Regions from separate parts of the Mesorhizobium sp. M7A.F.Ca.MR.148.00.0.0 genome, predicted to be linked through region 1. Evidence: riboswitches for the same ligand, from Rfam matches in the RefSeq annotation. Region 1 holds a riboswitch; the other holds the start of a gene.
The links. A riboswitch is a leader RNA that binds a small molecule or an ion and turns the genes downstream of it on or off. The one in region 1 is predicted to bind cobalamin.
Positions count from the first base shown of each region.

Region 1 (4,281 bases):
GCGCCGGGATCTCCTCCACGGCAGGCGCAGCAAAGCTTTCCTGATGGTATTTCGCCATGTCGAAGCCGGCGGCGTCCAGCATGCCGCGCACGGCGCGCATGAAGGGATCGGGGCCGCAGCAGAAAATCTCGCGCTCGCGGAAATCGGGCGCCAGCAATGGCAGCCGGATCGCGTCGATGCGGCCCATATGGCCGAACCAGCCCTCGCGGCTCGACCGCTCCTCGATCATGAAGCCGAGCGACAGGCCGGGCATGCGGCTGCCGAGCAGCTCGAGTTCCTTGCGGAAAATGATCTCTTCCGGGCGGCGCGCACAGTTGACGAAGCCGACATCTGTCCATGGCGCACAGTCGTTCAACCAGCGCAGCATCGACATCATCGGCGTCACGCCGGAGCCCGCCGAAATGAACAGATATTTGGCCGCCGGGTGGCTATGCAGCGAAAAATCACCGGTCGGCCCATAGGCCTTGACGTGTGAGCCCGGCGTCAGATAGTCGAACATCCAGCGCGTGCCGGTGCTGCCTGCCTGCGCCTTGACCGTCACCGCGATCGAGAACGGCCGCGACGGCGAGGACGACAGCGTGTAGGTGCGCATCAGCGGCCCCTCCGATGTCGGCAGTTCCAGCGTCACGAACTGGCCCGGCTTGTAGCGGAACCAGGTCTGGTTGTCGGAGCGGAAGGTGAAGGTCTTCACGTCCGGCGCTTCGTCGCTGACGCCGATCACTTCCAGCACCTGCAGCCGGTCGTTCCAGGGCGTCATCTGGTCGAGATGGCGATAGAGGCCAAGGTCCGTCATCGCATTCATCCTCTTGTCCCCTGGGCTAGGCGACGCTGCGCAGGGCCGGCCGGCCGCCTTCGGCAAGGCGCGGCCCGATGAACGACGCGTACCACTCGACGAACTGGATCACGCCGCCCTCATGCAGCTCCGAATAGGGGCCTGGTTCGTAGGCCGGCGACAGGATGCCGAAGGCGTTTTCCTCGACGATGCGGCGGTCCTGGTCGTTGGTCTCGGTCCAGACATGGGTGAGCTCAGCGAGGTCGTAGTCGACGCCTTCGACCGCATCCTTGTGGACGAGCCATTTCGTCGTCACCGCGGTTTCCGTGGCACTGATCGGCAGCACGCGGAAGGTGACGGCGTGGTCGCCGAGGATATGGTTCCAGGTGGTCGGATAGTGGTAGAGCAGCAAGGAGCCGATGCGGTCGGTTGAAACGCTGTCGGACAGGTTCTTCTGGACCGCCCGTTTTCCCGTCATGGTGTAGCTGACGGCATCGCGCAGCAGCGGCGCGCGGGTGGCGCGGTACTGCCCTGCCGGATCGATGCGGAATTTGCTCGGCAAGCCAGCGGCCTCGCATTTGGCCCAGTGCGCGACCATTTCAGGGTCGCTGTCGGCGCCTTGGACGCCGGTCACGGTCGGAGCCTCGGGGAAGGTCTTGCACAGTTCGGGGTGATTGGCGACGCAGTGGTAGCACTCGCGGTTGTTTTCCCAGACCAGCTTCCAGTTGCCCTTCTCGATGATCGTGCTCTCAAAGGCGATCTTTGCCTCACGCAAACGGTGCGGCAAAAGATAAGGTTCGATCATCGCCCGCATCGGCGCGAAATCCGCCGGCTCCTTGGCCAGGCAGATGAAGATGTAGCCGCCGACGCTCTCGCAGGCGACCGGCTTCAGGCCGAAATCACTCTTGTCGAAACCGTCGGCCATCTGGCGGGCAAACAGCAGGCGGCCGTCCAGCTGATAGGTCCACTGATGATAGGGGCAGACGAGCTTTGCCGCCGTACCCTTCTCCGTGTTGCACACGCGGCTGCCGCGATGGCGGCAGGAATTGTGGAAGGCGTTGATCTTGCCTTGCTGGTCGCGGACAAGGACAACCGGATAGTCACCGATCTGCACGGTGATGTAGCTGCCCGGCTTCGGCAGTTCGCAATCATGGCCGATGAACAGCCAGTCGCGATACCAGATAAGCTCCATGTCGAGCTTGAAGTAGTCTGGATCGGTGTAGAAGGGCTGCTCCAGTGAAAAGCCTTGCCGGCGCCCCTTCAGGAGCCTCAGCATGTCGTTGCGGATATCCATGTCCTGTCCTCGTTTCTAAGGACTGAACTGGTGGTGATGGAGGAAGGATTGAAACGCAGGCCGGCTAGGTGCCGGACATGCGCTATCCACCTCTTGACCGCCCACCGCGATCAGTCGAGTCTAAAAATCTCGGGCTGGTTTCCGGGCTCTGGAGTTGTCCTTGCGGACCATCGCGACACCTTCCCAGGCAGTTGCCCAGTGGTCTCCCGTTGCGACTTGAACTCCACCACCGTTGCGGGGGCAGCGCCGGATTCTGACCGGCTTCCCAATTCTCCGCCTCGTCGTCACGAAGCGGCACCTGAGATGGTATGATCTAACCACGATCGCGGGCGCGCCGTCGGCATGAAAACGACATCGTATCCATGCGGCGCGACACGGCATGCGAAACGTCACCGCAGATCGTCGCGGGCCGAAATCCCGCCTCCCGGGCCGCCATTTGCCGGCCGCGATCTTCCCTAATCCGACCCTTGGCGGGGGTCAAAAAAGGTTGACGGCTTCGAAAAGTGACTATTAGCTTGCCCTAAAATCGAACCGAACGGTTCGTTTCTGTTGACGGTGCGTGCAGGACGGTGTGAACGCTGGGCTTTGAAACAGTCAGTGATCCATCGGATGGCTAAACCTAACATACTGATATGAAGAAGAAAAATGTACCCGTAGATTCCCTTGGCACAATTTCAAGGTGTGGATTCATGGTCCACACGGAACAACTTCGTGATTGGAAAAGGCGGGGTTGCCCTCCCACATCGGGGCTGTCCGAACGACGCGATTTCATTTCCAAGACACGCCGCTAGACGGACGGAAAAAAGACGATACTGGAGTACCAAAAATGAAAAAGATCATTCTCACTGCCGCAGCCCTTCTGGCCATTTCCGGCAGCGCCTTCGCTGGTAGCGACCACTACGGTTCGAACGCCGCGGCAGCCACTGCTGTCGACAGCTCGTACACCGCTTCGACCAAGAAGTCGGAACCGGCTGCTCAGGCGCCTGCCCAGGGTGCTGACCACAACCTCTTCGGCAACAACTAACAGCCGATTCCCAGTCGACGGCGGGCTCGCTCGCCGCCCTGGCGAACTTCAGGCATTCGAAATTCGGACATTCAGGAGTATTTAAGATGAACAAGATCCTCATTGCTGCCGCCGCCGTTCTGGCCATCACCGGCAGCGCTTTCGCGGGCAGCGACAACTACGGTTCGAACGGCTCCAATCAGCCTGCCGCCGCTGTGGACCAGTCGTACACGGCTTCCACCAAGACCTCGGAACCGGCTGCCCAGACGCCCGCTCAGGGCAGCGACCGTAACCTCTTCGGTCGCTAATTACCAATTTCGCAACCGACGGCAGCTGTGTCTGTCGTCTGGCGAAATCCAGAATTCAGGAGACTAAAATGAACAAGATCCTTATTGCTGCCGCCGCCGTTCTGGCCATCACCGGCAGTGCCTTCGCCGGCAGCGACAACTTTGGCTCCAACGGCGCCAACCAGCCTGCGGTTACTTCGGTTGACAGCGCGCATACGAGCTCGGTCCGCAACAGCGGTGGCCTCGTCGAGAAGCTGCTCAATTCGTCGGGCGACGTAGAGAAGTCCGCCCCTCAGGGCAGCGACCGGAATCTCTTTGGCCGTTAACAGCCGAAGCTGATCTTCAACAAAAGAGTGGCGGGCCTGGCCCGCTGCTCTTTTTGCGTCCAAGACGCGGTCCTGCGTCAGGCCGCCTTCGCTTCAGCCTCATGAAGGGCAAACGACCGCCCATCGGTGTCGAAGATATGCAGGTCCTCGCCATTGGCGCTCAGCCTCAATGTCGAACCGCGCTTGACCTCGACATTGCCGGGCAGCTTGGTCACCAGCGGCAGGTCGGCGCGACCGATGTCGACATAGACCAGCTGCACCTCGCCGAGCTGCTCGACATAGTCGACCGTCCCCTCGAACAGATAGTCCGCGCCGCTGGCGATGATCAGGTCCTCCGGCCGCACGCCAAAACTCACCGCAGCGCCCTTCGCCGAAGCCGGCGTCGCGATCGGCACGGTTGCCTTGCGTCCGCCGACATGGCTGACGACGGTCGGATTGCCTGATTTGTCGATGGTTGCGGGCAGGATATTCATGGCCGGCGAGCCGATGAATTGCGCAACGAACAGATTGCCGGGCTTCTTGTAGAGGTCCATCGGCGTGCCGACCTGCTCGATATGGCCGTCCTTGAGCACCACGATGCGGTCGGCGAGCGTCATCGC
Region 1 is NZ_RZTB01000007.1:17,859-22,139, reverse strand. It holds gene EOB49_RS04290 (hybrid-cluster NAD(P)-dependent oxidoreductase) at 1-793, opposite strand, end outside; gene EOB49_RS04285 (aromatic ring-hydroxylating dioxygenase subunit alpha) at 819-2,066, opposite strand; cobalamin riboswitch at 2,181-2,383, opposite strand; gene EOB49_RS04280 (DUF680 domain-containing protein) at 2,893-3,090, shown strand; gene EOB49_RS04275 (DUF680 domain-containing protein) at 3,177-3,377, shown strand; gene EOB49_RS04270 (DUF680 domain-containing protein) at 3,446-3,682, shown strand; gene ugpC (sn-glycerol-3-phosphate ABC transporter ATP-binding protein UgpC) at 3,760-4,281, opposite strand, start outside.

Region 2 (4,281 bases), on a different contig from region 1:
TCGTCGAGTTCCTCGCGCGGCAGCGTAGAGGCTTCGATCAGGCGCAAATCCTCGTCGCGGCATTCGCCGGGCAGCAGCGCCAGTTTTATGCCGCGTTCGCGGGCGGTCGAGGCGAGCTGGTCGCAGCCGTAGCGCCACCAGTCGTAGCCGCCGAGGATGCGCACGAGGATGATCTTGGCGTGGCGGGCGACGCTGTCGACCCAGAGGTCGACGGACATCGGATGGCGCAGGTCACGCAGTGCGGCCAGCCGCATCGAGGGCAGGCGGCCGGCATCGGCCTTCCAAGCTGCCGCCAGTCCGGCGAGGTCGCTGTCGGTGAAGGACAGCGCCACGATATCCGCCGGCGTCTGCCGCAGATCGACCGGCTCGGCGAGGTCGTCGAGCGAGGCGGATGTCGTGGTGAGGATGTGCATCGCGACCCGTGTCCGAAATCAGCCGGCGAGTATACGCTCGATCGCCGGGCGGTTCAGCCCCTTCAGGCCGATGACGACGAGGCGCGAACGGCGGTCGTCCTGCGCGGTCCAGGCGCGGTCATAGTAATGATTGACGCGCGGCCCGACGGCCTGCAGCAAGAGCCGCATCGGCTTGCCGCCGACTTCGACGAAGCCTTTTACGCGCAGCACGTTCTCTTCTTCTGCGACGGTGGCGACGCGCTTTGCCAGCTCGTCCGGATTGGCGATCGAGGCAATGTCGACGATGAAGGTGTCGAAGTCGTCATGCTCGTGGTCGAACGCGCCGTCATGATGGGATTTGCGGTTTTCGATGTCGTCCTCGACGGCGAGACCGAGCCCGAGCAGCACCGAGGGATCGACCTTGCCATGCGACGCCGGCACGATCTTCACGGCGCGGGCGGAGTGTTCGTTGATGATGGCGTTGGCGCGGGCGGTGCCGGCGGCGTCCATCAGGTCGCTTTTCGACAGGATGATCAGGTCGGCGCAGGCGATCTGATCCTCGAACAGTTCTTCCACCGGGTCGTCGTGGTCGAGCGTCTCGTCCCCGGCGCGCTGCGCCTGAAGTGCGTCCATGTCGTTGGCGACGCGGCCTTCGGCCAATGCCGGCCCGTCGACCACGGCGATGACGCCGTCGACTGTGACGCGGCTCTTCACGCTCGGCCATTGAAAGGCCTGGACCAGCGGCTTGGGCAGCGCCAGGCCCGAAGTCTCGATCAGGATATGGTCGACCCTCGGCGTCAGCGACAGGATCTTGTCAAGCGCCGGGACGAAATCATCGGCGACGGTGCAGCAGATGCAGCCATTGGCCAGTTCGACGATGTTTTCCTCCGGGCAGGTGTCGATGCCGCAGCCCTTCAGGATCTCGCCGTCGATGCCGATGTCGCCAAACTCGTTGACGATTATGGCAATGCGCTTGCCGCCGGCGTTTTCCAGGAGATGGCGGACCAGCGTCGTCTTGCCGGCGCCGAGGAAGCCGGTGACGACGGTGCAGGGAACGCGGGAGAGGTTCGCAGACGAATCTGGGGCAGTCATGGTCAGTCCTTCAGCATGTCGAGGGGAGGAATGCGGGCAACGAGGCCGCGCTTCAGGCTATCGGGACGGCCACGCCAGGGAATGAGGCCGTCGGTCGAGGTGGCGAAAAGCTTGGCGCCCGTGACGAGGTCGGCCCCGCTGGTCTCGGTCAGGTCGCCAAAGACATAGCTCCAGCAGCCGTCGCGCAGGATGGCGGCGCTGAGGCGCCGCTTGCAATTGCCAAGGCATTCGACGCTGCGGATGCGGATGTCGTCGCTGGATGCGGCGCGGCGCGTATCCTCCGCCAGCAATTCGCCGGCGCGGGGATGAGCGTCGGAGCCGGTCTCATCGCGGCAAGAGGCGCAGACGATGATGGTGACGCCGGCCAAGGCATCATCATGGCCGGACGAAATATCCGCTGTGCCAGCCGAAAAACTGCTGTCGTGGTCCAAAGATCGGGCTCCTTGCCCGGAAACCCGCCGGGCGATCGGATTCTAAAGTCGCAGACGGCAGGTCTCCTGGCTCGCGGGTCATCGCCTTGGGTAGCCGCCTTCCCGGGAACTCCCAGTGGCTTTCGGCCTTGGCTCTTCGCTTACAGTTGCGGGGACAGCCGCGGATTTGGGATTTTGCCCCGCACCGCATTCCCTCTTAGCTCTTGCCGTTGCGGGCAAGAGACCATCTGAACCGGATTTAGGCTTTTGCGAGCGGCGGTGTCAACGCGAGCTTACGACATGGCGATGTCGGCCAGCGCCGGACCCAAATCGCCGGCCGGGGTCACTTCCATGCGTTCGAGCCCGAGCCAGCCCTGCATCTGCTTCAATTCCTCGAACAGTTCTGCAGCGGTTTCAGGTGGCGCCTTGGGCTCGGCGTAGGCCGCATGGACCCGCAGCACGCTGGCCGGACGATCTGCCTTGAGGTCGACGCGTGCCACGATCCTGTCGCCGAGCAGGAACGGCAGGACATAATAGCCGTATTGCCGCTTGTCGGCCGGCGTGTAGATCTCGATGCGGTAATGGAAATCGAACAGCCGCTCGGTGCGCGATCGTTCGAAGACAACCGGATCGAAGGGCGCCAGCAGGGCGCGGGCCCCGATTTTGCGCGGCAGGCGGGCGTCCCGGTGAAGATAGGCCGGCTTGTCCCAGCCTTCGACACGCACCGGCAGCAACTCGCCGGTTTCAACCAGTTCCTCCAGCCGGCCTTTCATGTCGGCCGGCGACAGGCGGAAATAATCGCGCAAATCGCCTGAAGTCGCCACGCCGTGGGCGCGGGCGGAAATGCGCAGCAATTCGCGGTGCGCGTCCTCAGGCGTCGGCACTGGGAGGTCGAGGATCGCCTGCGGCAGCACGCGCTCGGGCAGATCATAGAAGCGCTCGAACCCGCGACGATGCGCCGTGGTGATGCGGCCTGCCCAGAACAGCCATTCGAATGCGTGCTTGGCATGGCTCCAGCCCCACCAGCCACCCGAGCCTTTCTGGCCTTCGAGCGCGGAAGCGGCAATCGGGCCGCGCTCGGCGACCTGGCGGTAAATCTCTTCGATATAGGCGGCGTGCTCGCGGCCCCATTTGGCGAGGCCCAGATACATTTCGTCGCCGCGCTCGGCGCGCTGCATGCGCCAGCGCATCAGCGGGTAGGTCTCGACCGGCAGGAAGGACGCCTCGTGCGCCCAGTATTCGAAAACCGTGCGCTTACGCGTCACGGCCGCGTTGTCGAGCAGCGAGAACGGGTAGGGACCAAGGCGCGAATAGAGCGGCATATAATGAGCGCGCACCACCGCGCTGACGGAATCGATCTGCAGCAGGCCGGTGCGGGAGAGGGTGCGGGCAAAATGCCGGCGGTCGGGCGTGCCGGTCGGGCGGGGATCGAGAAACCCCTGGGCGGCAAGCGCGATGCGACGGGCCGTGGGGAGCGAGATCTTTTCCTTCATGCAGGCATCACTTTGAAGTGTTTGACCGAGGGTCGAATGGCTGATTCCAACCCATGCTAGCAGGGTTTTGGCTGCATCCATGTCAGGAGAGAAAAGTGGAGTAAAACGCGAAGGAAATCAAACAGGAGCAGATCGGACCAGTTTGCCGCGATATGCCGTCCAGCTCGGTGTTTTGAACAAGGTTTGACTTGCTTCGCTGGAAGTGCTGCGCTAACCCTCGCCGCGTTGCAGCATAGGCCCTTAAAACGGTTCAGCGGTTAAACTGTCACGCTTCCGCATTAGGGTCCGGTGCTGTAATCAAACTGGATTGGCGCCAACGGAAAGCCGAGCATGAACGCACTCTTGAGCTCATACCTGCCCATCGTCCTGTTCATAGGCGTGGCGCTGGTTGTCGGCCTTGCGCTGCTGGCCGCGCCCTTCCTGGTGGCCTACCGCAATCCCGATCCCGAAAAGCTTTCCGCCTATGAGTGCGGTTTCAACTCGTTCGACGACGCCCGCATGAAGTTCGACATCCGTTTCTACCTGGTGTCGATCCTGTTCATCATCTTCGACCTGGAAGTGGCCTTCCTGTTTCCGTGGGCGGTGTCGTTTTCGAAGATCGGCATGCTCGGTTTCTGGTCGATGATGGTGTTTCTGGCGGTGCTGACCATCGGCTTTGCCTATGAATGGAAAAAAGGAGCGCTGGAATGGGATTGAACGACAGTTCAGGCACCCTCGTCGCGCCGAAGCCCAAGGGTATTATCGATCCCAACACCGGCAGGCCGGTGGGGGAGGACGATCCCTTCTTCCTCGAGATCAACAACGAGTTGGCCGACAAGGGCTTTCTGGTCACTTCGACCGAGGCGCTCATCACTTGGGCGCGCAGCGGGTCGCTGATGTTCATGACGTTCGGCC
Region 2 is NZ_RZTB01000065.1:257-4,537, forward strand. It holds partial or broken gene EOB49_RS21530 (cobaltochelatase subunit CobN) at 1-413, opposite strand, end outside; gene cobW (cobalamin biosynthesis protein CobW) at 432-1,484, opposite strand; gene EOB49_RS21540 (DUF1636 family protein) at 1,487-1,915, opposite strand; cobalamin riboswitch at 1,954-2,158, opposite strand; gene EOB49_RS21545 (winged helix-turn-helix domain-containing protein) at 2,188-3,387, opposite strand; gene EOB49_RS21550 (NADH-quinone oxidoreductase subunit A) at 3,718-4,083, shown strand; gene EOB49_RS21555 (NADH-quinone oxidoreductase subunit B) at 4,074-4,281, shown strand, end outside.
Region 2: another riboswitch for cobalamin. It lies ahead of EOB49_RS21540 (DUF1636 family protein); the one in region 1 lies ahead of EOB49_RS04285 (aromatic ring-hydroxylating dioxygenase subunit alpha).